3 regions of the Vibrio hippocampi genome follow, and region 3 is predicted to be linked to each of the others. Evidence: predicted binding sites of a transcription regulator. Region 3 holds the regulator's gene; each other region holds the start of a gene.
The links. Region 3 encodes MetJ, which represses methionine synthesis genes. Its sites were predicted from a motif close to TTAGACNTNTANANGTCTAA; they were not measured.

Region 1 (10,943 bases), 240 kb from region 3:
GAATTTTACCGTTAGATCTGCCCGCTTCTTTTCCAGCGTTAATAAATGGCTCTAAATGAGCAACGGCTTGTTTCATCACTCGCGCGGATTTAACCACCTGTGGCAGGAACATTTTCCCTTCACCAAACAGATCCCCCACCACATTCATACCATCCATTAGAGGTCCTTCAATCACCTCTAAAGGCTTAGAAGCTTGCAGGCGAGCCTCTTCTGTGTCCTCAACAATGTACTCTGTAATCCCTTTAACGAGTGCATGCTCAAGGCGTTTGGCAACCGGCCAAGTACGCCACTCTAAAGCGGAAGCATCATCCTCTTTGCCGACGCCCTTATTCGCATACTGCGCCGCAATATCGAGCAAGCGTTCCGTGCCATCATCTCGACGGTTTAACACCACATCTTCAACCGCTTCTCTTAGTTCCGTCGGCACATTGTCGTAAACCTCCAACTGACCCGCATTCACGATCCCCATATCCATGCCGTTTTTAAAACAGTGATAGAGGAATACCGCGTGGATAGCTTCACGCACATAGTTATTACCGCGGAACGAGAATGAGACGTTGGACACACCACCAGAAATCATGGCATGAGGTAAATCTCGCTTGATATCAGCCACAGCCTCAATAAAGTCGACGGCGTAATTATTGTGCTCATCAATACCCGTGGCGACTGCAAAAATGTTGGGGTCAAAAATAATATCTTCTGGTGGGAAACCGACTTCGTCGACAAGAATTCGATACGCCTTGCTACAAATCTCTAACTTGCGCCCTCTGGTTTCAGCCTGACCAAGTTCATCGAAAGCCATCACAATCACGGCTGCACCGTAGCGACGAATTAACTTAGCCTGCTCAACAAACTTCTCTTTGCCCTCTTTGAGCGAGATAGAGTTAACGATCCCCTTGCCTTGGATACACTTTAAGCCCGCCTCCATCACTTCCCATTTAGAAGAATCCACCATGATAGGCACTTTGGAAATTTCTGGCTCAGAAGCGCACAGTTTTAAGAAGCGCACCATACAAGCTTCAGCATCAAGCATGCCTTCATCCATGTTGATATCGATGATCTGGGCACCATTTTCAACTTGCTGACGAGCCACCTCTAACGCTTCATCGTATAACTCTTCTTTGATTAAGCGTTTAAAGCGGGCAGAGCCGGTAACATTAGTTCGCTCACCGACATTGATGAATAGGCTCTCTTTTTCAATCGTGAGTGGTTCCAGACCCGATAACCGACACGCTACCGGTATCTCAGGCAGTGAACGCGGTTTCACTCCCTCAACCGCTCGCGCCATTTGGCGAATATGTTCTGGCGTTGTACCGCAACAGCCACCGACAAGGTTCAGGAAACCACTTTGTGCCCACTCAGCAATGTGTTGTGCCATATCCTCTGGAGATAGGTCATATTCACCAAATGCATTGGGAAGCCCCGCATTAGGGTGCGCAGAGACAAAGCTCTCGCTAATGCGTGATAACTCTGCCACATATTGGCGCAATTCATCAGGACCCAATGCGCAGTTTAAACCAAAGGATATTGGATTGATGTGTCTAAGCGCGTTATAGAATGCTTCTGTTGTCTGTCCTGATAATGTGCGACCAGAAGCATCGGTAATCGTGCCTGAAATCATCACGGGGAGCGTGATACCTAATTCCTCAAACACGGTTTCAACCGCAAATGCACACGCCTTGGCATTCAAGGTATCGAAAATGGTTTCAATTAGGATAAGATCGGAGCCGCCACGAATAAGCTCACGAGTCGATTCAGAGTAAGCGGTAACCAGTTCATCAAAAGAGACGTTACGGTAGCCTGGATCATTCACATCTGGAGAAATTGAGCAAGTGCGGTTGGTGGGACCTAAAACACCCGCAACATAACGTGGTTTCTCTGGTGTCTTTGCTGTCCACTCATCAGCTGCTGCTTTAGCAAGCTTAGCCGCTTGGTAGTTAATCTCAGCACTCAAAGACTCCATGTCATAGTCAGCCATCGCAATCGTGGTAGCGTTGAAGGTATTAGTTTCAAGAATATCCGCACCGGCTTCGAGGTAAGCGTTATGGATGTTATGGATCAACTCTGGTTGAGTCAGCACTAAAAGATCGTTATTTCCTTTCAAGTCACTATGCCAGTCAGCAAATCGCTCACCTCGATAGTCCTGCTCTTCCAATTTATAATCTTGAATCATTGTGCCCATTCCTCCGTCAATCAGAAGAATGCGTTGTTTCAATTGAGCTTCAACCTGCTGTCTTTTATTACTTGCCACGATACTGCCTCGTTCCATGATGATTTTGTCATCGTATCACAGATATTTTAGAAATCTAGACGTCTAAAATACTTTTTGATTGCTTCCTTAGCGCTTCACAGTAACCAACCCACCAAACTAGAGCAAGTGTTTCTGTTATCGACACACCTTTACGGTGCAAAGCAATGAACAACAAAAATAAACAGCTTGGGTAATAAACAGTTTTGGGTAAACAGCACTAATCTTAATGACAGAGGTGGCTCGACTTAACTGCAATCAAAGCCAAACTAAGACAAGTTAAAGCTGGGTAAAAAAATGACCGTATATCAAACTTTCTGTTTTCTGTCCGCAGCAGCCATGCTGATCGCTTTCATCAACCATAAGGTGGGAAAAATGCAGACCACCATAGCAATTACGGCAGGATCTATGCTGCTGTCTCTACTGATTTTAATTGCTGGTCAAAATGATTGGTTTCAATTGACACAACTCGCCACCAAGGTCATGACTGAAATCGACTTTGAAGACTTTTTATTGCAAGGGATCTTAGCCTTTTTGCTGTTTGGTGGCGGGTTAGGTATTAAATTACCGAACTTAAAAGACCAAAAATGGGAGATCACCGTCTTAGCATTAGGCGCTACTCTATTTTCTACCTTTTTTATTGGCTTTGGTCTCTATGGTTTCTGCTTCGTCATTGGTATCAAGTTTGACCTGATTTACTGCTTGTTGTTTGGCGCCCTGATCTCTCCTACCGATCCCATCGCTGTATTGGCCATTGTAAAAAAACTGCACGCCCCAAAGCGTATTTCTACTCAAATAGAAGGCGAGTCTTTATTTAATGATGGTTTCGGTTTAGTGATCTTCATTACCCTGTTCTCTATCGCCTTTGGCACCGAACTACCTAATGCAAGCACTGTGGCATTGCTGTTTTTACAAGAAACAGGTGGCGGTATTTTATATGGTCTGGTGCTTGGGATATTTTTCCACTCTCTGATTAGTGCGACGGATGATTCCACCATGGCACTGCTTTTTACCACTGCGATACCTACCGCAGGTTACGCACTTGCTGAAGTATTAGAAGTGTCAGGACCTCTCGCTATGGTCGTGTCTGGCATTATGGTCGGTAACTGGACTCGTGAACGAGGATTTACCAAGGAGTCGGAATATCATCTCGACCATTTTTGGGAACTTGTCGATGAGTTTCTCAACAGCATCCTATTTTTACTTATCGGTATGTCAATGCTACTGTTTCAGTTCCATAAAGAGGACTTTGTATTGATGGCCTTTTCTATTCCATTAGTACTGGTCGCTCGATACCTTAGCGTCAAACTCGCTTATCAAGGCTTTGAGCGTTATCGAAGCTATAACCCTTGGTCAATAAAAATTCTAACTTGGGGTGGACTTAGAGGCGGCTTAGCAATGGCAATGGCGCTCTCTATCCCTTCCGGTATCTGGGTCATTGAAGAGAAGCTCATCGATGTCAAAGAGATCATTTTGGTGATGACCTACTCAGTGGTTGTCTTCTCTATCCTCATTCAGGGCTCAACGATTACTCCTCTCATTGAACGAGCTAAACAGGCTGAGAAAGATTGATGTGCAGATGGCAGATGAAATGAACAAACGTTAGAAATCGCTAGACGCTAGGAATCTCCAAACGCTAGAAAGCAAAAAGCCTCATCTTTCGATGAGGCTTTTCTAAAGTGGCTCCCCCTGCGGGACTCGAACCTGCGACATACGGATTAACAGTCCGCCGTTCTACCAACTGAACTAAGGGGGAATTATTTGTGTCAACACAATGCCTTACGGCAATCTATTGTGTTTAGCACCAAATAATGGTGCCTCGAGGCGGAATCGAACCACCGACACGAGGATTTTCAATCCTCTGCTCTACCGACTGAGCTATCGAGGCAAATTAATGGTGCCGACTACCGGAATCGAACTGGTGACCTACTGATTACAAGTCAGTTGCTCTACCTACTGAGCTAAGTCGGCACACTAAATGCTTTATCGCTGCTACTTGTTTTTCAAAGCACCAACAATCTAAATTGTGGTGCCCGGAGGCGGAATCGAACCACCGACACGAGGATTTTCAATCCTCTGCTCTACCGACTGAGCTATCCGGGCAACGGAGCGCTATTAAACGGATTTTCCGTCCTCCCGTCAACTTGTTTTTAAAAAAAAATTCAAAAAAACGTGCAAGTGCTGTATTTTTCGGCAAATTCACTTATTAGCCCTTGCCGGCGTTAAAATCTTTTTTGAATTTTGTTACTTTTTCTAGGTATCTACGCGCTTCCGAATTTGGATGTTTTTTTGTTAACGCCCAATAGACTTGACTCGGTTGTAGCGAGTTAAGATCTCGCATCGCTCGCTTTCTGTCCGAGTGGAAAGTTTTTAGCACCCCACCCGAGCCACCGTTGTAGGCAGAAATCATGCTGTACTCTAACGAGAGAGGATGACTCACCTCTTTCAGGTAGCGATTTTTAAGGATATAGAAATACGCTGTACCAGTATCAATATTTTGCTCAGGATTAAACAGATACTCAGGCGTAGGCTCCCCAGAGCGATTCTTGACGAGCTTAAACACGTCTCTGCCGGCCGTTTTCGGTACAACTTGCATTAGACCATACGCATTAGCCCAACTCACTGCATAAGGGTTAAAACTGCTTTCCGTTTTGATGATGGCATAGATTAGATCTTCAGGAATATCGTAACGCTGTGAAGCGCGTCGAACAATATCTGAGTATTGGTAACTGCGCTGTTGAAAGTGATCCGCCACCAGCGGGATTTCAACATAGTAGGCCTGTTTATAATCCACTTTCTTGGTTTTGATCTTATTCGCAATCAGGTAGTCAGCAAAGCGACTGGCGCGCCAAGACCACTGGATCGGCTTTTTTTCCTGGTCTACAACTTGATTATATAGGAACGGCTGCCCCTCCAACTTAATCTCTTTAGAAGAAAATAAGTCCACACTTGAAGGGTCATCAGGTGTCAGTAACGTTGTGATGATGGCCGCTTTTAGGTGCTTTTCTGGCTCTGTTGGCGATACCGTTTCAATCGTTATCAAGCCCGAACTAAAGTTAACCTCAGCACGACTCAGATAGTTGTCTATGTATTTGACATAGTTGCTCTTGCCTGCAAACTTAACCTCTCGACTACCCCACCGTTTTTCAATATTGCCACTGAAACTATTGATCAACGCATCCAGTGCCGCAGTATCTTTGACATATTGACCGGGGAGCTCCGCCAGGTTTTTAGCAAAACGGTTAGTCGGTTCATAATTCACATCATAGATGCCTTCAATAAACTCTCGACTACAGCCCAATAGTAAAATGGGCAACAAAAAGTAAATTATTTTTTTCATAGACAGCATTAAAAACACCACCTTACGGTGGTGTTTGACGATTCCAAATCAATTATTCTGACGGTGGCGTATAGCCATCAATGACAACATCTTTGCCTTCGAACAAGAAGTTTACCATCTCGGTCTCAAGTAGCTTGCGGTGCTCAGGATCCATCATGTTGAGTTTTTTCTCATTGATCAGCATGGTTTGCTTAGCCTGCCATTGTCCCCAAGCTTCCTTACAAATATTGTCAAAAATACGCTTACCCAAATCGCCAGGGTAAAGTTGGAAGTCTAGACCTTCTGCTTCTTTCTGAAGTCGAGCGCAAAAAACCATACGGCTCATAATGTTATCCTCAATTATTCACGTGTTAAGGTGTCGATTAGCTGTTTTACTGGAGCAGCTAAGCCTACCTTATCGGGTTGGTTAATGTTATACCAAAGACCTTTCGACTGTTCCATTACCATTGTGGGTTGTCTGTCGACAGTCACGACAAACGGTGTGATATCTAAATGGTAATGGCTAAAAGTATGACGAAATGCGATCCCAATCTGTTGTGAGCAAATATCTTGTTCCCGCACTCCCAAGTCGGCCAGTGAAGACGAAATATCCGATGATGCACTCTCAGGAAAGCAAAATAAGCCCCCCCAAATTCCCGTCGGTGGACGTTGAGCCAAGAATACCTGCTGTTGGTATTTGATGATCACAAACCAGGTCTCTTTTTCTGGTTTCTGCTTCTTAGGCTTTTTACCCGGATAGTCTAATGGATTACCTTGTTTATTCGCGACACACAAATCTGATACCGGGCACAGTGAGCATTTAGGTTTACTGCGCGTGCAAACCATCGCCCCCATGTCCATCATAGCTTGGTTGTATTGGTCTGTATCTTCATTAGGAGTATGTTGCTCAGCAATGGACCACAATTGGTTCTCTACCTTCTTTTGCCCCGGCCAACCTTCAACGGCAAAGCATCGTGCTAGAGTGCGCTTTACATTACCATCTAAGATCGTCATAGGAAGCTTGTAAACCGACGATAACACCGCCGCTCCCGTCGAGCGTCCAACACCCGGTAGCGAAACCATCTGCTCAAGATCTTGCGGGAATTCACCAGCATACTGCTCGACTACTACCTTTGCAGCTTTATGTAAGTTTCTTGCTCGAGCGTAGTAACCCAACCCTGTCCAAAGATGTAGCACCTCATCTTGCGGTGCGTTTGCTAAGGATTCAACAGTTGGGAAATGTTCCAAGAAGCGATGATAATATGGAATCACCGTTGCTACCTGTGTTTGCTGAAGCATAATCTCTGATAGCCATACCTTGTAGGCGGTCTTATCTTGTTGCCAAGGCAACTCTTTCCGACCGTACAATTGGTACCAATCCAATATTGAGCGTGCAAAAGGCGTCACTATTCGTCTCATTTATCTTATAATTTGCCGCAAATTGCACCACACTTAGTAAAAGAAGTAAAACTGCGTGAATTTCTTATCGAATAATGCTTGCTTGACGGCGAATTCTTTGGATAATTCCCGCTCTGATTATTGATTGAACAGGCAAACATCCCATGAGTGAAGTGACCACAAACGAATACACAGAAGATGGCAAACTGATCCGCAAAGTGCGCAGTTTTGTTCGTCGTGAAGGACGACTAACCAAAGGCCAAGAGTTGGCAATGGAAGCGTGTTGGCCAACGATGGGTATCGACTATCAAGCGTCACTGCTAGATTGGGAGCAAGTGTTTGGCAACAACAACCCGGTTGTTCTAGAAATTGGCTTCGGTATGGGTGCCTCATTAGTTGAAATGGCTAAAAATGCGCCTGAGAAAAACTTCATCGGTATTGAAGTACACAGCCCAGGTGTGGGTGCTTGTCTGTCAGCGGCGCGCGATGCTGGTGTTACCAATCTAAGAGTCATGTGCCACGATGCCGTAGAAGTGTTCGCCAACATGATCCCTGAAGGTAGCCTAAGTGCAGTTCAACTCTTCTTCCCTGACCCATGGCACAAGAAACGCCACCACAAGCGCCGCATTGTTCAATTAGACTTTGCAGAGATGGTAAGAAGCAAGCTGAACCTTGATTCGGGTATTTTCCATATGGCAACAGACTGGGAAAACTATGCTGAACATATGATTGAGGTGATGAACCAAGCTCCGGGCTATAGCAATATTGCCGAGCAAGGCGACTTTATTCCTCGTCCAGAAGACCGCCCTCTGACCAAATTTGAAGCTCGTGGTCATAGATTAGGTCACGGTGTATGGGACATCAAATACCGCAGAACCGCTTAACTTTTTAGCTATAGTTAAAACTAAGCGGATGATATTAAGCCAACGTTATGTTGGCTTTTTTTAGCGCTATCGTTGGGAGAAATCGAACTATGAAACCAACACAATCGATCTTGTCACAAATCCTTGCCGAAGCCTCTGAGCTTTTGGGACAAGGAAAAGTTGCCGACTATATCCCGGCATTGGCTAGAGTGCCAAACAATAAGCTGGGCATCGCTGTCTACACCAATGAAGGTGAGATCATTACCGCTGGAGATGCTCAAGAGGCTTTCTCTATTCAGTCGATCTCAAAAGCTTTAAGTCTTACTTTGGCGATGATGCTCTACAAGCCCGAGGAGATCTGGAAACGTGTCGGTAAGGAACCATCAGGGCAAGCCTTTAACTCCATGATCCAGTTGGAGATGGAACAAGGTATTCCTCGCAATCCGTTTATCAATGCGGGTGCTATCGTCGTTGCAGACTTACTACAAAGCCGACTGTCCGCCCCAAGGCAGCGCTTGTTAGAGTTTGTACGTCAGTTGTCCGGTGATGCTCATGTGGTTTACGACAAAGTCGTCGCCGCGTCAGAAATGATGCACAGCGATCGCAATGCCGCGATTGCCTATCTTATGCGTTCATTTGGTAATTTCGATAATGATGTCATTCCAGTACTGAACAACTATTTTCATGCGTGTGCGCTCAAGATGAACTGTGTCGATTTGGCTAAAACCTTTAGCTATCTCGCGAACAAAGGTCAGTGTGTTCATACAAAAAAACAGGTTGTTACCGCGACACAAAGCAAGCAATTAAACTCACTGTTAGCAACGTGTGGTCTTTATGATGGTGCTGGTGAATTTGCTTACCGCGTCGGGATGCCAGGTAAGTCTGGGGTAGGTGGCGGTATTATTGCTGTCGTACCGGGGGAAATGACTATCGCCGTTTGGTCTCCTGAATTGGATAAATCGGGCAACTCTCTGGCTGGTACTCGTGCACTAGAGTTGCTGTCAGAGCGTATTGGTCGCTCGATCTTTTAGGTAGCTCACAAAGTGGAAGAGAGGCGATGCCTCTCTTTTCTTTTACATAAACCCTTTCTTTTACATAAACCCTTTCTTTTACATAAACCCTTCAAGTAAGTCATTAAGAAACAAACGTCCCTTCTCTGTTACCTGCCAATGACTTACGGTCTGATCAATGTAGCCTTTATTAATAGCCCACTCAATTTTGTCAGCAATGAAGCCTTCATCAAGACCCGTTCGCTGAGAAAACTCGATTCTAGGACAAGGTTCTAGTAGTCTAAATCGGTTCATAAAGAACTCAAATGGTCTATCTTCTTCTGCCACCTCAACGTCATCACTCAGGTACGGCTTAAGCATGTTGAGATAACCTCTAGGATGCTTAACCTTGGTTGTTCTTACAATACGACCATCTGCAAAACTGAGCTTGCCATGCGCCCCACAGCCAATCCCCAAGTAGTCGCCAAAACGCCAATAGTTGAGGTTATGTTGGCATTGAAACTCCGGTTTGCTGTAACCCGATGTTTCGTATTGCACGTACCCTGCTTGCTGCAACATCTTGTGCCCTTGCTCGAAGATATCCCACAAATCATCATCATCCGGCAGCACTGGCGGCTTTGAGTAGAACAACGTGTTAGGCTCAATCGTCAACTGATACCAAGACAAATGCGGTGGTTGCAACGAGATAGCCCGCTGTAAATCACCAAGCGCGTCTTCAACTGACTGATCGGGTAGTCCATGCATCAAGTCTAAATTGAAGCTATTTAACCCTATGATATGAGCCAACTCGGCAGCAGCGACTGCCTCGCTCTTGCCGTGAATACGTCCTAGCCTAGATAGCTTCTCATCTTGAAAGCTCTGAACACCAATGGAGATACGAGTAACACCCACTTGACGATATTTTTCAAAGCGTTTGGCTTCAATGGTGCCTGGATTAGCTTCCATCGTAATCTCAATCCCTTCACGGAAAGGGATACGCTGCGCGACTTGCGTTAACAGCTGTTCGATATATTCCGGCTCAATCAAACTTGGCGTGCCACCACCAATAAAAATAGAGTGCAAAGAGCGACTCTGATCGAGTTCAAAGTGTTCAATATCTTGATCAAGATCTTCCAAAAGCGCTGTAATATAGGCCTGTTGTGGGATCTCTCCTTTTTGTGCATGAGAGTTGAAGTCGCAATAAGGGCACTTCTGCACACACCAAGGGATATGAATGTATAAGCTTAGTGGCGGTGGTATTAACATAACTTACAGACCTTGAGCCTCTACTGTCGCAAAAAGCTGTTTAAGCGCTTTACCGCGATGAGATAATTGTTTTTTACGCACAGGTTCTAGTTGAGCGGAACTGCAGTTGTCCTCAGGAACAAAGAATATGGGATCATACCCAAAGCCATTGTCACCACTGGCTTCCGTTAAGATACGCCCTTCCCATTTACCGTGACAAACAATCGGTGTTGGATCGTCAGCATGACGCATCAAGACTAATACGCAATGAAAACGAGCGCTTCTCTGTTCTTCAGGGACGCCTTGCATGTTCGCAAGTAACTTTTCTAGGTTGCGCTGGTCGGTCGCTCCCTCACCGGAGTAACGCGCAGAGTAAATGCCTGGCGCTCCTTTTAGATAATCAACCTCGAGCCCTGAATCGTCCGCAATCGCTGGCATGCCCGTTGCCTGAGCCGCGTGTCTCGCTTTGATAATCGCGTTCTCGATAAAGGTTGTGCCTGTTTCTGCGACTTCGGAAACCTGAAACTCGCTCTGTGCATTTACTTCAAACCCAAAATCTGACAGCAGATCTGCCATTTCTTTTACTTTGCCTTGATTACCCGTGGCTAGCACAATCTTCTTGTTCATCTGTTTATCTCTGCTTATGCCCTGCTATTCTGCATACAGGGTTTGGTTAAATTTAATCTGACCCTTGCCCTTGATTCCGGCATCGACATCAATGGTAAAGCGATATAGCTCTTGGTTTACAATGGAAAACTGAGCTAAATAGTAGATCGCATTGCCTTCACGAACTTCTCTAAATTCGAGCACTTTGCTCTGCCCCAAAAGGTTCATAGCAGTGCCTTTGACTTTGCCCGCTAAGACTGGCTTACCCACACTCA
Region 2 (10,943 bases), 2.0 Mb from region 3:
GGTGACCCGAGATTGAACTGAGATTTGGCGGAAATAATCAATGCGTGAACACTGCTGATCGGTGTTCTTATTCGTTGATCACTGTCATCACGGGGCGTGCTCGGATTGTGCTCGCTAGTGTGTTTGGTCAACTTACGATTATCTAGGTAGTTGCTCACAATCGCATCAGTTTGAGCAGGGTCGATATCGACCAGCTTATTCGCCTCACGCAAAATAGGCGATGTGAAGTGCAATGCAGCCGAGGCAAAGCCAGAGCAAAGCGTGAAGCCAAGCCCTAAAACCACACTAAAGACCAGCCCTAGATTTATCCTAAGATGTTTGCCCATGATGATATCCGTATTCTTCCTGTGTACTGCTGAAAATTACTGTCTTGCCATACGCTTGTTATGGCGAGGTGCATCCAAATCACTGGAGCGGAAAGGGTTGATATCTAAGCCGCCGCGACGGGTATAACGTGCGTAAACGGTCAGTGACTGCGGTTGGCAGTATTGCATAATATCGGTAAAAATACGCTCAACACACTGTTCGTGAAACTCGTTGTGTTCGCGGAAAGAGACGATATAGCGCAACAGAGCTTGACGATCGATCTTGTTTCCTTGGTATTGAATTTCGACGCTTCCCCAATCAGGCTGATTAGTAATCAGACAGTTGGATTTCAGCAAGTGGCTATGCAGGGTCTCGGTGACAGGTTCATCAGAGACAGCGCCGTCAAGCAGGCTAGGGTCGAACTGGTAACTGTCGATGGTAATGTCTTGGTCATCAATACATTCACCAGACATCGCCGCGATGGTGCTATTTTCAAAATCCTGTACTGGTGTCAGTTTAACGTCCACAGGTTCGCCAGCGCATTGGGATAAGTCGCGGCGCAAGAACTCAGTGACTTGCTGCCAAGATTCAAAGCGTGTTTGGTTAAAGCTGTTTAAATAAAGCTTAAAAGACTTAGATTCAATCAGGTTTGGGCTGGTGACAGGAATACTTGCCTCGCCAACAGCAACCTGAGGTAATCCTTTGCTGTTTAACCAAGATAACTCATACAGAGTCCAAATATCGCAGCCTTTAAATGGCAAAGTATCACCCAGATTGAGGTCATCACGGTTGAGGCTTCTTGGGACGGCTTGCAATAACGTCGCGTCGTATTGATTCGCATAATCTGTTTTTTGACCTAGGGTTAGGCCAGTAAGTGCCTCAGAATTGGAATATTTGCTCATAATTTGGGGATACTTCGATTAGAATAATGGGCGATTTTACGAAATCCCGCCGAGACTGTCATCTATTGCACACCGAAAAGGTGAGACTTGAATGTTAAAGCTTATACGCTCAAGCAATCTAAGGCACAGTCTGAAGTCGATCAACTGGAGAAAGTATGAGTGTACAACAGGCACTAGAAGCATTTGGCCACCGCTACCAACAAGCATGGTTTGATAAATATCAGACACTACCAGCAAGTGAAGAACTGTTTGAACTTGTCTCTCCTTGTGTGGATAGCAAAGGTGTGGATAGCAAAGGTGAACAACAGGTGTTTTGGCAGCGTATTGTCAGAGAGGAGCCTGAGCAGCTGGAAAATATTGAAAAGGGTATTGAGCTGCAACTGCACTCGGACATCAAAGGGTTTTATGGTCATCAATACAGCGCGGATATGCAAGCAACTTGGCAAGGCAACCCGCTCACCCTGTTGCAGGTTTGGAGTGATGAAGACTTCGACCGTTTGCAAGAGAATATCCTTGGTCATCTCGTGACTCAAAAACGTCTTAAATTAAAGCCGACGGTATTTATTGCTGCCACCGATGCCGATATGGACGTTATCTCGATTTGCAACCTCACTGGCGAGGTGATTTTGGAAAGGTTAGGCACCAGCAATCGCGATACGATTGCGCCCGATCTTGAAACGTTTCTCAATGGCTTAGAGCCGGTAGTGTAATCGTATGTATGTGGTAGAACTTGTTTTTGAGTGTTTTGACGACACCACCATCTCGGCGGTCGAGAAGGGAATCAATGGCTTAATGGATGCCTTGAGGTTCAACGGACAGGTATTGGGACGAGAGTTTCCGGTCGTATTGGGCGACGGAGAATTTATGGTTCGTGCCGTTTGTCCAGATCAAGATAGCATGCATCCAAAGTATCACTCTGATTTTGTTAAAGTCTGTCTTAAGCGTCTATCGGACGCGAGTCTGCTCGCGCCAAAGGTGCGCTTATTAGGGCTGGATATTAACTCAGAGCAAGCAGCAGAAGAAGAGACGCCGAGTTGGCAGGTGCTGTACACCACTTATGTTCACACCTGTTCGCCACTGCGCAGTGGTGAATCCTTGCTGCCGATCCCGCTCTATCGCAATCCACCTACGTTAAATGGTGATCATAAGTCGGTGATTAAGTGGCAGACAGAGTGGCAAGCGTGCGATGAAATCCAGATGGCGGGAGGCTGTAAAGCTGAGCATGCGGCATTGCGTGAGCTAACCGAGGTGGACAGTGATCTGTTTCGTCGTGGCTGGGATATTCGCGGTCGGATTGAATACATTACTCACATCCCAACCTACTATTATCAGTACCGCGTTGGGGGTAAGAGTTTGCAGGACGAGCAAGCACGCAAGTGCCCGAAGTGTGGCGGTGACTGGTTATTAGACCAGCCGTTACACGATATTTTTTACTTTAAGTGCGATTCGTGCCGCATCGTCTCGAATATCTCTTGGGATCATCTTAAATAACGTTGAATGATACCGATAAAAAAACGGGTGACAGAAATCTGCCACCCGTTTTTTTATCTATCGTTGCATTTGGAACTTGGCATTTGGAACTTGGCGGTTATTACCAGCCTTTAACCACGCCACCTTGGAAGATGTCTGATGCACCTTGGTAGACTTCGTCAGTTTGGTACGCTTTAACGAAGTTCTGTACGTTTTCAGCATTGACATTGTCTTCACGAGCCACAATCAGGTTTACATAAGGAGACTCTTTATCTTCAACAAAGATACCGTCTTTTTGTGGTGTTAGGTTGATAGAGCTCGCGTAGGTGGTGTTGATGATCGATAGAGCAACATCGTCAAGTGAACGAGGAAGTTGCGCCGCATCGAGTTCAACAATGGTGATGTTTTTTGGGTTAGCAGTAATATCGCGAACCGTTGCTTGCAGGTCTGCGCCTTCACGTAGAGTGATAAGACCTTGTTGCTCAAGAAGTAGCAGTGAACGACCAAGGTTGGTTGGGTCGTTTGGAACCGCAATACGTGCACCGTCTTGCAGTTCATCGACGGATTTCACTTGCTTAGAATAGCCCGCGATTGGATAAACAAAGCTGTTACCCGCAATTGCCAGCTTGTAGCCACGATCTTTGACTTGCTGATCCAAATATGGCTTGTGTTGGAAAGCGTTAATGTCTACCGAACCATCATCCAAAGCGGCGTTCGGCGTCACGTAGTCAGTAAAGGTGACAAGCTCAACGTCTAGACCGTACTTCTCTTTAGCCACTTTCGCCGCAATCTCAGCCACTTGTGCTTCAGCACCGGCCATCACGCCGACTTTGACTTTGCTGGTATCAACTTCTTTGTCACCGCAACCAGCAAGAACGAGTGTTGATGCTGCCACTGCCGTTGCAACAATCTTTTTAATACTTAATTTCATGGCTTTCTCCTTGTCATTATTTTAGATTTTTGAATCTGTGACTATCTGTGGTCAACACGGCGTACAATAGCGTCGCCAATGGATTGAATGATTTGCACGAGCACGATCAGCATGACTACCGTCACGGCCATAATAGTGACATCGTAGCGGTGGAATCCGTAGCGGATGGCGACATCACCTAAACCGCCGCCGCCCACAGTGCCTGCCATTGCAGAATAGCTAACTAATGTGACTAAAGTGATAGTGACCGAGTTGACGATGGTCGGCATCGCTTCAGGCAGCAAGACTTTAGTAATAATTTGGTAGGGTGTGGCTCCCATTGACTGCGCGGCTTCAACTAAACCAGACGGAACCTCTAGCAGCGCGCCTTCAATTAAGCGTGCCACAAATGGGATAGCGCCAATGGTTAAAGGTACGATAGCGGCGGTTGTGCCAATAAAGGTACCGATCAACAACTTGGTCAGTGGAATAATCGCCACCATCAACACAAGGAAAGGTACGGAACGACCAACGTTGACAATCGCGCCAAGGATGCCGTTTAGTTTGCTGTTCTCTAGCAGGCCACCTTTCTTGGAAATGTGTAGTACGACACCGAGTGGGATGCCAACTGCGAAACCAATCAAACCCGCGACCGCAACCATATAAAGGGTTTCCCACGTTGCACCCAGCAGTAAACCGCTGTTAAAAGACAGCCACTCTGTGACAGAATTAAAGGACATAACCAAGCACCTCTACTTTTACATTGTTGTCGCGCAGGAATTCAATGGCTGCATTGTCGTTTTCTTCATCGCCAAACAGTTCCGCCACCATCATGCCGAACTTAACGCCACCAGCGTAGTCCAGATCAGAACTTAAAATACTGACATCAATGTTAAACTTGCGAGCAATTTGCGTCATCAGCGGCGCATCAACGGTTGCGCCAGTAAACTCTAAACGCACCAGTGGATAACTGCCTTCAACACGAGTTGGCTGCAAGCGCACTTGATAATCTTCTGGAATAGAGAGATCTAAAGTAGAACGAATGAATTGATGCGCTAATTCGGTTTTCGGATGAGCAAAGATCTCACCCACCGTGCCTTTTTCCACCAATTTACCATCACCAATAATTGCAACTTCGTGGCAGATGCTTTTGACCACATCCATCTCGTGAGTGATCAGCAATATGGTGATTTTAAGCTTGCGGTTGATCTCTTTAAGCAGCTCTAAGATGGATTGCGTCGTTGCAGGATCCAGTGCGCTGGTCGCTTCGTCACAGAGTAAAACCTTAGGGTCGCTTGCCAGTGCACGAGCGATGGCTACACGCTGTTTTTGTCCGCCACTGAGGTTGGCTGGATAGGTATCACGCTTATCGGCAAGACCTACAAGCTTAAGCAGTTCGGACACTTTAGATTCAATCGCGTCGCTCGCACGCCCAGCAAGTTCAAGGGGGAGGGCGACATTTTCAAATACAGTACGAGAGCTAAGAAGATTAAAGTGCTGGAAAATCATACCGATGTTGCGACGAGTCACGCTCAACTCAGACTTAGTGAGCTGAGTTAGATCGACGCCATCAACGATCACTGAACCAGACGTTGGTGCTTCGAGCATATTGACGCAGCGGATCAGGGTACTTTTACCTGCTCCCGATGCTCCAATCACACCAAAAATGGTGCCTTCGGCGATATGAAGATTGATATCAGACAGGGCATTTATCGCTTTACTGCCTTGATAAAACACTTTATTTACTTGATTTAACTCGATCATCTAAGCAATCCAATTCGCTTTACTAGCATAAAAGTTTGAACTATATCTCAATTATTGGTTGATGCTATGGTTTTCACTTCTTGGTGTCAATAGATATTTTTACGTCTAGACGTCTAAAATAAAAATTGCCCGTGAAGTCCAGCATAAAGCGTGCAATAATTCTGGCATTCAACAGCTATAGACCTAAGTGAGTGATTGTGGCAAAACCAGCAGTGTTTCTAGACCGCGACGGCGTTATCAATGTAGACCATGGATACGTGAGTGACGAACATGATTTTGAATACGTGGAAGGTGTGTTTGAAGCAACCAAGAAATTAAAGCAAATGGGCTATCTGTTGGTGTTGGTGACCAATCAGTCTGGCATTGCTCGCGGTATGTTTAGTGAAGATCGATTTTTGTCACTGACTCAATGGATGGACTGGAACTTCGTTGATAACGGCGTTGAACTCGACGGTATTTACTACTGCCCTCATCACCCAGAACATGGTATCGGCGAATACAAGCAAGACTGTGATTGCCGTAAACCTAAACCGGGCATGTTTATTTCAGCAAGAGATTTTCTGAAAATAGATATGGCGAACTCAGTGATGGTCGGCGATAAAGCAGAAGACATGATGGCGGCAGAGGCCGCAGGGGTGGGAACAAAAATCCTAGTCCGCACAGGCAAACCTGTCACAGAAAAAGGCGAAGCCATTGCAACGGTTGTACTTGATAGTATTGCAGATATTCCTGCGTATCTAAACAAGTAGCCGTTACTGTCTATTAAGATAAGAGAAGTCATGGCTTCCCTTTTGTTTGATTCCTTCTTGTAGTTTGATCACTTATGAGCAAAAAACTTACCATTCTTGATATTGCTAAACTGGCTGGTGTGGGCAAGTCGACAGTCAGTCGAGTGCTAACCAATGATCCCAAGGTAAAATCGCAAACGCGTGAGAAAGTAGAGCAAATCATTCGTGATTCAGACTATGTGCCTTCGAAATCGGCACAGTCCATGCGTGGTGGTAGCCAGAAAGTGGTCGGTGTGATCATCTCTCGTTTGGACTCCCCATCAGAAAACCGCGCGGTCGGTACTATGCTCAACGTTTTGTATTTGGCGGGATATGACGTGGTGATCATGGAGAGCCAATTCGATCGCGATAAAACCAACGAGCATTTGGATGTTCTTAAACGTCGCAATGTCGATGGGGTGATCGTCTTTGGTTTCACCGGATGCGACGAGCAAGCCTTAGCCGAGTGGGGCAATCGCATCGTAGTGATCGCCATGGATACGCAAATGGTTTCGTCGATAAATTATGATAATCAAGGTGTTATCGATATGGCGTTGTCGCATCTGGAACAACAATCTATCTCTCGTATTGCCTATATCGGTGTAGACCCAGAAGACCGCACCACGGGTCTTGCTCGTCTTAATGCTTACCAAGCTTGGTGTGAGAAAAAGTGCATCAAACCTTGCTATCAAACCGGAAAGCTTAGCCACGAAAGTGCCTACCAGTTGGTGGATCAAGTACTTCAATTGGACACGCAAGCCATCGCTTGTGCAAGTGACACCATCGCCTTAGGGGTAATTAAACGTCTGCAAGAAATGGGACGCGAAGATGTGGTGGTCACAGGTGTGGGCGGCAATGAATTACTCTCTTTTCTTTTTCCAAATGTCTTTAGCGTAGATCCGGGCTACGTTCATGCAGGTGAAAAAGCTGCGAATATGTTGATTAATCAATTGAATGGTGATGACTCTGTGGTGCATTTTACCCAGCAACCAATCCACCATCAATCCGCCACCAATCCACCTTTCAACGATCTACTCTAAAATTACACTGTGATCATTCTCCATTAATGGGACTGTTCCCATTTTGTTTTTGCATGCAAAGTGACACAATCAAATTACTGGGTGGGAATGTTCCCACTGCAAGAGTGTTACGATGAATTGAATGTATCCAATACAGGGTGGAGAAAGTTATGAGTAAGATTGCGCGTCAAGATGTACAGCGTCTTATTGAGCGGGTCGGGGGGGCGGATAATATCGCCAGTGTGAGCCACTGTTTAACTCGCTTGCGTTTCGTGTTGAATGACACCGACAATGCCGATACTGAGCAATTAGATGCACTACCTATGGTTAAGGGCTGCTTTACTAACGCGGGTCAGTTCCAAGTGGTGATCGGTACCGAAGTCGATGATGTTTATAAGGTACTCATTGAGCTGACAGGTCAAAGTGAGACCAGCAAAGACGAGGCTAAGAATGCTGCTCGTCAAAACATGAATATTGTTGAGCGTGGTATTTCCCACCTTGCTGAAATCTTTGTACCACTGTTACCAGCGATCATTACCGGAGGCTTGATTCTTGGCTTCCGTAATGTGATTGGCGACATCAAGATGTTTGATGGTCAAACGCTAACGGAAATGAGTCAGTTTTGGGCAACAGTACACTCATTTTTGTGGTTAATCGGCGAAGCGATCTTCTTCTTCTTACCGGTCGGTGTCTGTTGGTCTACAGTGAAAAAGCTTGGAGGTACACCAATTTTGGGTATCACGCTGGGTGTAACACTGGTTTCGCCACAGTTAATGAACGCATATCTGATTGGTAAGCAAGTTCCGGAAGTGTGGGATTTTGGCTTGTTCGTAATAGAGAAAGTGGGCTATCAAGCTCAAGTCATTCCGGCGATGTTAGCGGGTATGGCACTGGCGTTTATCGAAACCAACTTAAAACGCATCACTCCATCTTACCTCTACCTAGTCGTGGTGCCGTTTGTTTCTATCATCGTGTCTGTAATTCTTGCGCACTCCATTATCGGTCCATTTGGTCGTATGTTGGGTGACGGCGTTGCTTTTGCGGCGAAAGCAGCTATGACCGGTGATTTTGCAATCATTGGCTCAACCATCTTCGGTTTCCTATATGCTCCTCTAGTGATTACAGGTATTCATCACACCACCAACGCAGTTGACCTACAATTGATGCAAGAGCTAGGTGGCACACCAATCTGGCCTTTGATTGCACTATCAAACATCGCTCAAGCCTCTGCGGTTATTGGCATCATTATCATCAGTAAAAAACATGGTGAGCGTGACATTTCAGTGCCAGCTGCGATCTCAGCTTACCTTGGCGTCACTGAGCCTGCGATGTATGGCATTAACTTGAAATACAAGTTCCCAATGTTGAGCGCGATGATTGGTAGTGCAATTGCGGCCGCTATCTGCGGTAGTGCAGGTGTGATGGCGAATGGTATCGGTGTGGGTGGTTTACCAGGTATCTTGTCTATCCAACCACCGTTCTGGGGAGTGTTTGCACTGGCGATGTTGGTCGCGATGGTTATTCCAGTCGCGCTGACACTTGTGCTGTACAAGCGCGCTCAAATGAAAGGCGAATTAGAAACCGCCAACGCGTAATTCAAGCAACCGCGTAATTCAAGCAACGAAGCGATGGTTTCAACTACTATCGCTTTCTGTCTTACAGACTAAAACGGTCAATCCAGAATCGAGGCACGAGATGTCAGGAATCTCAAGTTTAATGAGTCAATGAGAAGATCCCAAGTCCGCTTCAACATTCTTGGATATAACATCTAGTGAGCCATGATGAAATGGTCACTGTTTTCAATTTTTATTTTACTGGTATGTGAGTGTTAGAAATGGCAATGACCAAGCATGATGAGAGTTGGTGGAAAACCGCAACTATCTACCAAATTTACCCAAAAAGCTTTTGTGACAGTGGAAGTAAAGGCACCGGCGATATTAAAGGGATCATTTCTAAACTGGAGTATCTAAAACACCTTGGTGTGGATGCGATTTGGCTGACGCCTGTGTACCAATCGCCAATGATCGACAACGGTTATGACATCTCCGATTATTACGCGATCAATCCAGAATTCGGCACTATGCAAGATTTCGATAGCTTGTTGGTAGAGGCTCACCAACTTGGTATTCGAATCATCATGGACATCGTTGTGAACCATACGTCGACAGAACATCAGTGGTTTCAGTCGGCACTCGGCGACAAAAACAGTCCATACCGCGACTACTACATCTGGAAAGACCCCATCAATGGCGCAGAGCCAAACAACTGGCAATCAAAGTTTGGCGGTAATGCTTGGGCGCTGGATGAAATGACGGGTCAGTACTACTTACACCTCTTTGCTAAAGAGCAAGCGGATCTTAACTGGGAAAACTCAGTAGTGCGTGAAGAAGTTAAAGAAGTTATCAGTTTCTGGGCGGAGAAGGGCGTTGATGGTTTCCGTCTAGATGTAATCAACCTGATTTCTAAGCAGCAAGATTTCCCTAGTGATGATACTGGTGATGGTCGCCGTTTCTATACTGATGGGCCACGTGTGCACGAATACCTTCAAGAGATCAGCGAAGCGGTATTCCAAAAATACGGCAGCGTGACGGTTGGTGAAATGTCTTCAACCACGCTAGAGCATTGCCAACAGTACTCGGCGCAAGATGGTAAAGAGCTATCGATGGTGTTCAACTTCCATCATCTAAAAATTGATTATCCCGATGGTGACAAGTGGACCAAAGCGCCGTTTGATTTCATCCAACTGAAGCAGATTTTCAACCATTGGCAAACTGGCTTGAATGGCAAAGGGTGGGGCGCACTGTTCTGGTGCAATCACGACCAGCCTCGTGTTGTAAGTCGTTTAGGTGACGACCAACAATATCGAGTAGAATCAGCCAAGATGCTGGCGGCGTCTATTCATATGATGCAAGGGACGCCTTATATTTACCAAGGCGAAGAAATTGGTATGACCAACCCAAGTTATACTGAAATCAGCCAATATCGCGATGTTGAAAGCACCAATATGTACGATATCATGGTCAACCGTGATGGCATTGCACACGAAGATATGATGGCAATTTTGGCGCAGAAGTCGCGTGATAACTCACGTACACCAATGCAATGGAATAGCGCTAAACATGCAGGCTTCACAGTAGGCGCGCCGTGGTTAGAAGTCGCTCAAAATTATACTAGCATCAACGCAGAAGCGGCTATTGCGGATTTGAACTCAGTGTTCTACTTCTATAAACGCTTGATTGAACTGCGTAAACAAGTTCCTGTGATTACGGATGGTCGCTACGAGGATTTACTGCCAAAACACAAACGCATTTTTGCTTATGCTCGCCAAAACGCAAAGCAAACGCTGTTGTGTGTCAATAACTATTACGGCGAAGAAGTGGAGTGTGTGTTACCTGAGCGCTTTGATATGAGTAAAGCCAACAACCTACTTTCTAACTATCATAATGCGACTGGCGCGATTGCTTCCAATCACCTGGTTCTACGCCCTTATGAAACACGCATTATGTTAATTGATAACTACCTCTAAGAATTTCGGTATTAAACAAAAGGCTTTGAAGTGACCCCCAAAGTCTTTTGTTTTTTTAGTTTGGCGCAGAGTGAATTGTGCTTCAAATTTCACTGTAAGGTTATGAACCGTAGCTTACCGAATAACGATACGGTTTGTGATTCATTGCAAGTACTAGATTCAGCGCGAATGCGCCAAGAATCGACAAGCCGATAATCCAAGGTGTCACGAAGAACAAAGACGAAATCAGGATGCAAGCGTCAATCACCATCTGAGATTTACCAACAGAAATCCCAAACT
Region 3 (10,943 bases):
TGTGGTGTTTAGACCTTATTCTTGGTCGATTTCTAGTTCTTCGATAGTGTGGTTGTGGTTCGTAAATACACAGATGTCGCCAGCAATCTTCAATGCTTTCTCGGCGATGTCACGCGCATCCAACTCAGTGTTCTCAAGCAGGGCGGTTGCTGCGGCTTGGGCAAAGCTGCCACCTGAACCGATAGCAATCAAATCATGCTCCGGCTGCACGACGTCACCGTTACCGGTGATAATCAGAGAGGCGGTTTCATCCGCAACGGCTAACAAGGCTTCAAGCTTTCTCAGAGCACGGTCACTGCGCCAATCTTTTGCCAGCTCAACCGCAGCTTTGGTCAGATGACCTTGATGCATTTGCAGTTTGCTTTCAAAGCGTTCAAACAGAGTAAACGCGTCAGCGGTGCCACCAGCAAAGCCAGCCAATACTTGGTTGTTATAAAGTCGACGCACCTTGCGAGCGTTGCCCTTCATAACGGTATTGCCTAGCGATACTTGCCCATCGCCTGCGATGACAACTTTATTATTACGGCGTACAGATACAATAGTAGTCACGACGTTTGCCTCATGGTTTGTTTCTGAATGGTTATTATCTGGATATAGGGATAGTTGGCGTTGTTTTCAAGGAGGAAGAGAAGTTTTCAAGGCGGAAGCGAAAACAGTGAATGGAAAAACCTTACCGCAATAGTAGAAACCGCAATAGTAGAAAAGGCAGTCAGCTTTAATTGGTCAAAGTTGGAGTACGGAATAAAAAATTGGAGTACGGAATTAAAAAATAAGCCGCGAAGGGTTTAAAGTTTCGCGGCTTATACGGTTTTAATGGCTAATGATGAGGGGAGAGCGCGATGATTTAGAGCGCTTCTTTCCAAATCTTACATGGCTCAATCTTGGCGCGTTGCAGCTTATGTTTATCGCGTTCAGCATCGCGCTTTAACGAATAGGGACCCAGTACGACACGATGAAAGCTGCTGCCTTCTTTTTTTACGATCTGGCTGCTTAGACCTTGAAACGCAATATCCAGTTTACGGCTTTCTGCTTGAGCGATGGTTCGGTAAGCGCCGCATTGCATGATGTAGGGCACTTTCGATTTTATCTGCTCCTTGGCTTGTACTTCGATCTCTCGATTTGGCAAGGTATCCACATAATCCCATTTCTCTTCTGGAGGCGGTGGAATTTGTGCTTTAGGCTTCGCTTTTTGTTCGGTCTGAGTTGCGACCGCTGGGGTTGATTTAGCCGGGATCTCAGGCTCTGGATCAGAGCTTAAGGTATATAACCCCCATGCAAATACACCGGTAGCGATGATCGCTAACAGCCCACTGCGCCATGGTTTTTTTCTGCTGGGTGCTTTTTTACGTGAGGTGCGAGTGCTACCTTTGCCACGTTTTACATAGTCTCGGTTTGCCACTAGGTTTGATACTGATACTTGGGAAATAAACAGACCTCATGGTAAATACCACGAGGCCAAGTTGCAAGTAGGCTTAGAAAGTTCTTGGAGCTGTCGCACTCTCACGGACCACTAATCGAGTCTCTAATAGACGAGAGCCGGGATGAATATCGACACCTTTAAGTGTTTCAAGCATCAGATACATGGCTTGTCGACCTATCTCATAACGTGGCTGCGAGATGGTGGTCAGCGGAGGTTCGCAGTATTGAGCGAACTGAATGTCATCAAAGCCAACGACAGAGAGGTCTTGAGGGACGCGTAATCCTAGCTTTTTCGCCTCTTGCATAGCGCCAATGGCCATGATGTCGTTATGACAGAAAATTGCGGTTGGTGGCTCAGGAAGTGCGAGCAGTGAGCGCACAGATTTCGCTCCGGATTCAAAGGTAAAGTCGCCTCGAATGGTGTACTCAGGTTTCATCGTAAGACCGGCACGACGCAGAGCTTGTTGATAACCTTGCTGCCTAAAGCGGCATAAGAAGGCCGTTTCGGGACCAGAGATTTGCGCGACACGTTTATGCCCTAATTGCGCTAAATAATTCACCGCCTCATAAGCTGAGGTTAAGTTATCAATGTGAACGGTTGGCAAGCCTAATTCAGGTGCAAACTCACAGGCCATCACCATTGGAGGCAGGTTTTTCTGCTCTGGTTTACTGATGTCAAAAGGAAGATCGGTTCCAAGCAGCAGCATGCCATCCGCTTGTTTGGTGAACACTAAGTTTACAAATGAGGATTCACGCTTTTTCGATTGACCGCTGTCGCCAAGTAGCACTAAGTAGCCATGTTCCATCGCGACATCTTCAATGCCACGAATAATCTCTGAGAAATAGGGATCGCAGATATCAGGAACAATGGTCACGATGGTTTTTGACTCATTCTTTCTTAGGTTGCGCGCCAACGAGTTTGGAGAATAACCCGCCTCTAGCACTGCGGATTCTACGCGTTTTCGAGTGGTTGATGAGACTTTTTCTGGGTTCATCAATGCTCTAGATACGGTTGCGGTCGATACCCCTGCTAACTGGGCAACATCCTTCATTGTCGCCATAATATTTTTATCCTCTACTTTATGATGGCTGGATAAGAGTGCTACATCTAACTACCAAAGCAAAGGCACTCTTACGATTATCCATGAATCTAAATGTGTATTACCTTTTTCAGCACAAATGCTTTGGCAACATATAATGACGTATTAATGAGTAATATGCATTTCTTGGCACAAAGTTACGGTTTGTATAACAATAATTACATTTGTTTTGCGACAGTCCTCACGCTTTAATGGTGTGTGAGTTTAATGAACGATCCACTCTTTCTTTTGGTTAGCTGAGATCTTGAGGCTCTATATCCATAGACCAGCGCACTTTTTTTGCATTGGGAAGTTGAGCAATGACTGGCTTGGCACTGGCCAAGATCTTTTGCATCTGGCTGCGACTGGTCACTTGTAACATCAATTGCCAACGGGATTTACCCGCTCGCTTAGCCATAGGAGCCGGTGTGGGTCCTAAAACGATCGCCTGGTGGTCAAATAGTGGGTGCGCTTCAAGAGAGTGGCGAACTTGACGCAAAAATATTTCGGCGTCGTCCGATTGATTCGCTTCCGCTCTAAATAGAGTGAGAAAGCTGAAAGGAGGCAACATGGCATACTTGCGTTCTTGTAATACACTCTGGGCAAAGTGGTGATAGTCTTTGTGCAGTAAGGTTTGCAGCAGCGAGTGCTCTGGATGGTGCGTTTGCAGTAAGACTTCCCCAGGTTTACTGGCTCGCCCTGCGCGTCCCGCAACTTGAATAAATAGCTGTGCTAATCGCTCAGAGGCGCGAAAATCACTGCTATATAAAGAGGCATCAACGTCTAATAGTGCCACCAGAGTCACATTAGGAAAGTGGTGACCTTTAGCGAGCATTTGAGTGCCGATTAATATCTGATATTCATTATTGCGAATCGATTCGAGCGCATTCTCCAGACTGCCTTTACGTCGAGTGCTATCCCGATCGATACGAATCGCTTTGTATTCAGGGAAGAGTGTCGCGAGTTGCTGTTCAAGTTGCTCGGTGCCCACACCGACGGTGACCAACTGATTAGAATTGCAATTTTGGCATTGATGAATCGTTGGACGCTGCGAGCCACAATGGTGGCAGCGCATCTCGCGGCTGGATTGGTGATAGGTATAGTAAGCATCACAGCGTTGGCAATCGGCAGTCCAACCACATTCATGGCACATCAGGGCTGGGCTAAATCCGCGACGGTTGAGAAACAGCATCACTTGATTGCCTTGATTAAGGTGCTTGCGTAATTCAGCAATTAGCGGGGCAGAAAGACCAGCTTCTAGATACTGCCCTTTGACATCAATAACCTTATTCGTGGTGGGGACCGCTAGACCCGCGCGCTGGCTCAGTACTAAATGATGATATTTACCACTTAATGCGTTGTGCAGTGTCTCGAGCGAAGGCGTCGCAGAGCCTAAAATAATCGGTATCTGCTCTTTGGCCGCTCGCATAACGGCGACATCGCGAGCATGGTAGCGTAGGCTATCTTGCTGTTTGTAGGAGGTATCATGCTCTTCGTCGACAATAATAATGCCAAGATCAGCAAAGGGCGTAAGTAATGCTGAGCGTGTACCAATCACAATGCCAGCGTGATTGTCTCGGGCACTGAGCCATGCGTTTAGGCGTTCACTATCATTGAGCCCAGAATGGATCACTTCCACAGGTACATTAAAGCGTTTACGAAAACGGTTGATAGTTTGCGGCGTTAAGCCAATCTCCGGAACCAGTACCAGCGCCTGTCGACCTTTTTCGACAACCGGTTTGATCATTTGCAGGTAGACTTCGGTTTTACCTGAGCCGGTTACGCCTTCCAGTAAATAACACCCAAACTGGTTTTGGCTGTTGACTGAGGCGATGGCAATCGCTTGCTCTGAATTGACCTTGAGATCACCAGGATCATTAGTGATCACTGCTGGTCTTGGTGGCACGGTCACGGTTTTTTCCTCAGAGACAACCCACCCTTTATCTTCAATGGTCTTTAGCGTAGCGCTACTGATTTCATGATCGAGTAGAGATTGATGGTCACAGGGACCAGACTCTAGCATCATCATCGCTTTCGCTTGTTTGACTGCCCGACCAAATCCCTGCATGAGTTGGTTTTTACCACTGTCGGTTAAACGCCACTGAATCGTGGCAGAGAAGTTGGCTTGCTTGCCTTTACGCAGTGCTGCGGGCAGCGCATTGTTGAGGGTGTCACCTAAAGGATGTTGATAGTATTGACTGCACCAAACGATAAGTTCATACAGAGGCTTTGACCAAACCGGTTGAGTATCAAGGGCTTGTTTTATCGACTTGAGTTGTTCAATAGGAAACTCGGACTGATGACTAAACTCGGTAACGATGCCGACTAAAGTCTGTCGTCCAAACGGCACGGATACTCGACCGCCCACCACAGGAAAGAGGTGAGCAGGAACGAGGTAGTCGAACTGCTTATCTAAGGGAACAGGCAGGGCAACTCGGGCGATATTTGGACGCATAATAGAGAGAACTTAAATCAATGGGATTGGTATTCTATACTTAACTGCGGTGATAAAGTTAGGCTTTCCGGCTCATTTTTGTGCTTTGCCTTTGAAGTGACGAAGAATCGTCACCTAAAGGTGGTGAAAAAAGTGGCAATTTTTGTTGATTCCAAGGTGAGTATTCATTAATATACTGCGCCTTGATGGTATGGTCTAATGTCCCTATCATTGCGATTTACTTTTTAACTACGTGTGGTGTCCGGCTTAGAATCGGATGGCGACACGGCCTAAATATTTGAGGTTTCCCATGAAAGCTGGTATCCACCCAGAGTACAAAGCAGTTAAAGCAACTTGTTCTTGCGGTAACGAGTTTGAGTTCAACTCAACGCTATCTAAAGAGTCAATTCACCTTGACGTATGTGACAAATGTCACCCATTCTACACTGGTAAGCAACGTATCGTTGATACGGGCGGCCGTGTTGATCGCTTCAACAAGCGTTTTGGTGCTCTGTCTAGCAAGAAGTAATTCTGCATATACAGATTCCAGAAAAGGACGCCAATCGGCGTCCTTTTTCTTTGCCTCATAGATAAACACGTCATCAACAAGCGTTATATCCGTTCAAGCTTGCCCTTAAAATATATACCCAAGTTACTTCTGAACTCTGCATCTTGAGGTAACTTGGGTATAGTCACTTTATTAGATGACTGCTCCTGCCAGTGTGATTAAATTCACGATGCCTCTTTTCAATTTGTGTGATCTGGGTAGTATGTGATGTTTTAATTAATAGTTATTAAAACGACTCACAGTAAGGTTACACACTATGTCTGATGACAATCTGATCAACGAGTTTCGCCAGCAAGCTCTTGATTACCATGCCCATCCTGTTCCTGGAAAAATTGAAGTCGCACTGACCAAACCGGCTAACTCAGCCAAAGATCTTGCGCTTGCGTATAGCCCAGGCGTTGCAGAGCCCGTGCGTGAAATAGCGCAAAGTGCGGACAACGTTTATAAGTACACCGCGAAAGGCAATATGGTCGCCGTGATCTCAAACGGGACCGCTATTTTAGGTTTGGGTAACTTGGGACCCTTAGCGTCAAAACCGGTTATGGAAGGCAAGGCGTTGTTGTTTAAGCGTTTTGCAGGATTGGATTCTATCGACATAGAAGTGAAGCACCGCACTATCGATGAGTTTGTTGACACTGTAGCCAATATTTCTGACACTTTTGGTGGCATCAACTTAGAAGATATTAAAGCGCCGGATTGCTTTGAAATTGAGAAACGTCTTATCGAGCGTTGCGATGTACCAGTATTCCATGATGATCAGCACGGTACAGCGATTGTAACCGCAGCGGGGATGCTGAATGCCCTTGAACTACAAGGCAAAGAGCTAAAAGAGGCGACCATCGTCTGCTTGGGTGCAGGTGCTGCGGCGATTGCTTGTATGGAATTGTTGATCAAATGCGGCGCAATGCGTGAGAAGATCTACATGCTGGATCGTAAGGGCGTGATCCATACTCGCCGTGATGATCTGAATGAATATAAAGCACTGTTTGCCAATAACACTGACAAACGCACCTTGGAAGATGTGATTGAAGGTGCGGATCTTTTCTTGGGTGTGTCTGGTCCAGACTTACTGCCTGCGGACGCATTAAAGCTGATGGCTGATAAGCCAGTGGTTTTTGCATGCTCTAATCCAGATCCCGAGATTAAACCGGAGTTGGCTTACCAAGTTCGAGATGATTTGATCATGGGTACAGGTCGCTCTGATTATCCAAACCAAGTGAATAACGTACTCTGCTTCCCATTTATTTTCCGTGGTGCATTAGATGTGCGTGCCAGCGAAATTAATGATGAGATGAAATTAGCCGCGGTTGAAGCAATTCGTCAGTTAGCAAAAGAAGAAGTACCAGAAGCCGTTTTACATGCGGCGGGCGTTGAAAGCCTTAGTTTTGGTAATGATTATATTATCCCTAAACCCATGGACCCGCGTCTATTACCTCGTGTCGCGAAAGCGGTAGCGTTGGCTGCGGTTGAGTCTGGGGTGGCGAGGATTGAGTTGCCTGAGAGTTATATGGTTTAAACTAAACTAAATAGGTGCTAGGTGCTAGGTGCTAGGTGATAGGTGCTAGGGTGATATGGTCCCGTGAAAGTAGACGGGACCTAGATTCTAGGACCTAGGGCCTAAAACCTAGAATCTTATCTCTTACTCTTCATCGAAGGCTTCAAACTCAATACCCATCTCCGTCATTAGCTGTTTGGCTTCGGTTGGGATGTCGTCTGGACGGTCTTTTCTTAGGTCTTCATCGGTGGGTAAGGGTTGACCGGTATACGCGTGCAGGAACGCTTCGCAAAGCAGTTCGCTGTTGGTCGCGTGGCGCAGGTTGTTGATCTGGCGGCGAGTGCGTTCATCGGTCAGTACTTTAAGCACCTTTAACGGAATGGATACCGTGATTTTCTTTACTTGCTCGCTCTTTTTACCATGCTCTGCGTAAGGGCTGATGTATTCACCGTTCCAGTCTGCCATAGCGTACCTTCGTTCCACTGTTTGAAATAGAGTAATTCACAATGGCGCAATTTTAGCGGCATTTACTGCCATATGCAAAGCCTTATAGACGTCTAGAAGTGTTGACGTCTTTTTTCGTAATGGTAAAGTGAACCCATTCTACTTTTATGGACTGTTGCGCTTTCGATATTTTGCGCAGCAGTTCGATGAAAATCTGTAAGGTCAAAATTACTGACGATTGTTAGGCAACAAGCCTAGTATCACAGTTTGACTTGGGTATACTAATTTTCATTAATCGCGTTTGATAAAGGATTTTTCTATGAGCGATCGGAAGCCGTCTACAATTGCCGTACGCACAGGTATCGAGTCTGACACTCAACACCATGCTGTTGTTCCCCCTATTTACCTCTCAACCAACTATGGTTTTCCTGCCTTTGGGGAAGTGCCAAATTACGACTATACCCGCTCAGGAAACCCAAACCGAGGATTACTCGAGCAAGCGCTGAGTGAGTTAGAATCCGGTGAAGGCGCAGTGATCACTAACTGTGGTACCTCAGCTCTAAACCTTTGGGTGTCGACATTTTTAGGTCCCGATGATCTGATTGTAGCGCCGCATGATTGCTACGGTGGTACTTTCCGCCTTTTCAATACACGAGCAAATAAGGGTGACTTCAAGGTTAACTTTGTTGATCAAGTGGATGAAGCCGCATTGGACCAAGCGTTGGCACAGAAGCCCAAGTTGATTCTGTTGGAAACCCCATCAAATCCTCTAGTACGCGTGGTGGATATTGAAAAAATTTGCCAAAAAGCAAAAGCGATCGGTGCCATGGTGGCGGTAGACAACACCTTTTTAACGCCTATCTATCAAAAGCCGTTAGAGCTGGGGGCTGATTTTGTTATCCACTCAACCACTAAGTTCATCAATGGACACTCAGACGTGATCGGTGGAGTGATTATTGCGAAGTCAGCACAAGATGCCGAAGAACTGGCTTGGTGGGGCAACTGTATCGGTGCAACCGGCACACCGTTTGATAGCTATATGACCCTAAGAGGACTGCGTACTTTGGGGGCGCGTATGCGAGTCCATGAAGAGAGCTCACTGGAGATCCTTAAATTCCTCACGACGCAGTCTTTAGTTAAAACGATTTATCACCCAAGCCTACCTGAACACCCAGGGCACGAGATTGCCAAGAAGCAGCAATCGGGTTTTGGTTCCATGCTCAGTTTTGAGTTTGCGGGCAGCTTTGATCAGCTTAAGTACTTTGTGGGTGAGTTGTCCTTGTTTTCCCTTGCTGAGTCTCTGGGAGGAGTGGAAAGCCTTATCTGTCATCCAGCCTCGATGACACATCGAGCGATGGGAGAGGAAGCGCTGGCAAAGGCGGGTGTCTCACAACAATTGCTGCGTTTGTCTGTGGGTCTTGAAGATGCCCAAGATTTGATTGCCGATTTACAACAAGCGTTTGCTAAAACGCATCGTTACCAAGGGTGAATAACAAGATGAATACGAAAAGGCAGCTGCATAAATTTGGTGGTAGTAGCTTAGCCGATCCTGAGTGCTATCGTCGCGTAGCCGCGATTTTACGCGATTATTCACACTGTGAAGATCTAGTGGTGGTCTCTGCGGCAGGCAAAACCACCAATCGACTCATTCAATTTCTTGATGCGCTGAGTAAAGATGGGCGTCTTGCTCATGAGCATCTGCACCAACTTAGACAGTTTCAGTTATCCTTGGTGGATGAATTGCTTAAGGATGAGGAAGCCACCGCCCTGTCTGAGTCGATGAGTAAAGACTTTACTCAGCTTGGTGAACTGACCCTACCACTTTCAGAGGCTGAGCGAGCGGCTGTGCTGGGTCACGGTGAAGTCTGGTCATCTCGATTGTTAGCCGCTCTACTTCGTCAGTCTGATCTGGCTGCCGTGGCGCAAGATGCTAGAGCGTTCTTAAGAGCGGAGCCCGGCACTCAGCCTGAGGTGGATCGTGCACAATCCTATCCATTAATCAAAGAGATGTTGGCACAGCATCAACACCACCGAGTGGTGATTACCGGCTTTATGGCACAAAGCACTCAAGGTGACACTGTACTGCTGGGGCGAAATGGTTCGGATTACTCAGCAACCGTGATTGGCGCATTGGCCGAGGTGGATATCGTCACAATTTGGAGTGACGTGGCGGGTGTTTATAGCGCGGATCCAAGACTAGTGAATGATGCTTGCTTGCTGCCCCTGTTGCGACTGGATGAAGCGAGCGAATTAGCAAGACTAGCGGCTCCGGTGTTGCATAGTCGAACGCTACAACCAGTGGCGCAAAGTGCGATGGATTTGAGCTTACGCTGCAGTTATCAGCCAGAGTCTGGCTCGACACGTATCGAGCGCGTGTTAGTCTCTGGGCGGGGTGCAAAAATTATAACCTCTCTCGATGAGGTGCTACTGATTGAGCTGAGTTTTGCCAGCGGTCATGATTTTGAACGAGCCAAAGAGCAGGTACTCAGTAGCTTATACCGCGCCCAATTAGAACCTTTAGCCTTTGAAGCGCAGAGTGATCAGGCTCGTCTTCGTCTCGCTTATACCACCGAGATCGCGTCTGGCGTGCTCGAACAGCTACAAGATTCAGCCGTGACGGCGGAGATCCGCCTGAAAGAAGGCTATTCCATGCTGGCAGCCGTTGGTGCGGGAGTGACCAAGAATGCCAACCACTGTTTTGGCTTCTATCAACAGTTAAAAAATGCACCGACGGAATTCTTCTTTGAGAGTGAATCTGGACTGAGTCTGGTTGCGCTTCTGCGTACCACTGAGCTTAGTGGCTTGGTGAAGTCGCTGCATACTCAGCTGTTCCAAGCCCATAAGCGTGTTGCCATTGCTTTATGTGGAAAGGGCAATATAGGTTCAAGTTGGTTGGAGCTGTTCAAGCGACAAAAGTCTGAGATTGAAAAACGCCGCGGCATGAGTTTTGACTTGGTCGCCATTGTCGATAGCCAAAAGCTTTGGCTCGATCCTAATGGGTTGGATGAGCAGACCGCTCTGGATAGATACAGTGACGAAGCAGTGGCGTATCAAGGCGATGAGTGGTTAAGTCAACTGGCGAGCTTGCAGGGCTACGATGAAGTTGTGGTGCTGGATGTCACGGCAAGCAAAGCACTTTCTGAACGATATATCGATATCGCGGAAAGTGGTATGCATCTGATATCGGCGAATAAGGTAGCGGGATCTGCGCCGAGTGATATTTACCATGCGGTGCAGGATGCGTTTGCCAAAACTGGGCGTCAGTGGCTTTACAACGCCACCGTGGGGGCTGGATTACCGATCAACCACACGGTGCGAGACTTAAAAGAGAGTGGCGATGAGATCACCGCGCTATCAGGCATTTTCTCTGGCACTTTGTCTTGGTTATTCCAGCAGTTCGATGGCAGTGTGCCATTCAGTGAGTTGGTTGATCTAGCTTGGCAGCAAGGTCTGACTGAACCCGATCCACGTTTGGATCTTGATGGCTCAGATGTGATGAGAAAA

Region 1: a site for MetJ is predicted at 2,299-2,318, ahead of metH (methionine synthase). Genes of this name have one in related genera too.
Region 2: a site for MetJ is predicted at 5,450-5,469, ahead of metN (methionine ABC transporter ATP-binding protein MetN). Genes of this name have one in related genera too.

The regions. Positions count from the first base shown of each region.
Region 1 covers NZ_CAKLCM010000002.1:2,018,125-2,029,067, forward strand. The annotation lists gene metH (methionine synthase) at 1-2,251, opposite strand, end outside; gene L9Q39_RS11435 (cation:proton antiporter) at 2,546-3,820, shown strand; tRNA gene L9Q39_RS11440 (tRNA-Asn) at 3,929-4,004, opposite strand; tRNA gene L9Q39_RS11445 (tRNA-Phe) at 4,061-4,136, opposite strand; tRNA gene L9Q39_RS11450 (tRNA-Thr) at 4,144-4,219, opposite strand; tRNA gene L9Q39_RS11455 (tRNA-Phe) at 4,276-4,351, opposite strand; gene mltC (membrane-bound lytic murein transglycosylase MltC) at 4,455-5,588, opposite strand; gene L9Q39_RS11465 (oxidative damage protection protein) at 5,641-5,913, opposite strand; gene mutY (A/G-specific adenine glycosylase) at 5,928-6,974, opposite strand; gene trmB (tRNA (guanosine(46)-N7)-methyltransferase TrmB) at 7,130-7,849, shown strand; gene glsB (glutaminase B) at 7,939-8,859, shown strand; gene hemW (radical SAM family heme chaperone HemW) at 8,938-10,083, opposite strand; gene L9Q39_RS11490 (XTP/dITP diphosphatase) at 10,087-10,689, opposite strand; gene L9Q39_RS11495 (DUF4426 domain-containing protein) at 10,714-10,943, opposite strand, start outside.
Region 2 covers NZ_CAKLCM010000002.1:242,884-253,826, forward strand. The annotation lists gene L9Q39_RS03565 (tetratricopeptide repeat protein) at 1-326, opposite strand, end outside; gene queF (NADPH-dependent 7-cyano-7-deazaguanine reductase QueF) at 363-1,208, opposite strand; gene syd (SecY-interacting protein) at 1,364-1,918, shown strand; gene L9Q39_RS03580 (Zn-ribbon-containing protein) at 1,923-2,699, shown strand; gene L9Q39_RS03585 (MetQ/NlpA family lipoprotein) at 2,800-3,609, opposite strand; gene L9Q39_RS03590 (methionine ABC transporter permease) at 3,651-4,328, opposite strand; gene metN (methionine ABC transporter ATP-binding protein MetN) at 4,318-5,352, opposite strand; gene gmhB (D-glycero-beta-D-manno-heptose 1,7-bisphosphate 7-phosphatase) at 5,550-6,101, shown strand; gene treR (trehalose operon repressor TreR) at 6,176-7,159, shown strand; gene treB (PTS trehalose transporter subunit IIBC) at 7,309-8,733, shown strand; gene treC (alpha,alpha-phosphotrehalase) at 8,973-10,664, shown strand; gene L9Q39_RS03620 (YitT family protein) at 10,765-10,943, opposite strand, start outside.
Region 3 covers NZ_CAKLCM010000002.1:2,254,480-2,265,422, reverse strand. The annotation lists gene hslV (ATP-dependent protease subunit HslV) at 16-549, opposite strand; gene L9Q39_RS12495 (SPOR domain-containing protein) at 845-1,399, opposite strand; gene cytR (DNA-binding transcriptional regulator CytR) at 1,473-2,483, opposite strand; gene priA (primosomal protein N') at 2,752-4,953, opposite strand; gene rpmE (50S ribosomal protein L31) at 5,243-5,461, shown strand; gene L9Q39_RS12475 (malic enzyme-like NAD(P)-binding protein) at 5,757-7,016, shown strand; gene metJ (met regulon transcriptional regulator MetJ) at 7,140-7,460, opposite strand; gene L9Q39_RS12465 (O-succinylhomoserine (thiol)-lyase) at 7,759-8,928, shown strand; gene L9Q39_RS12460 (bifunctional aspartate kinase/homoserine dehydrogenase II) at 8,937-10,943, shown strand, end outside.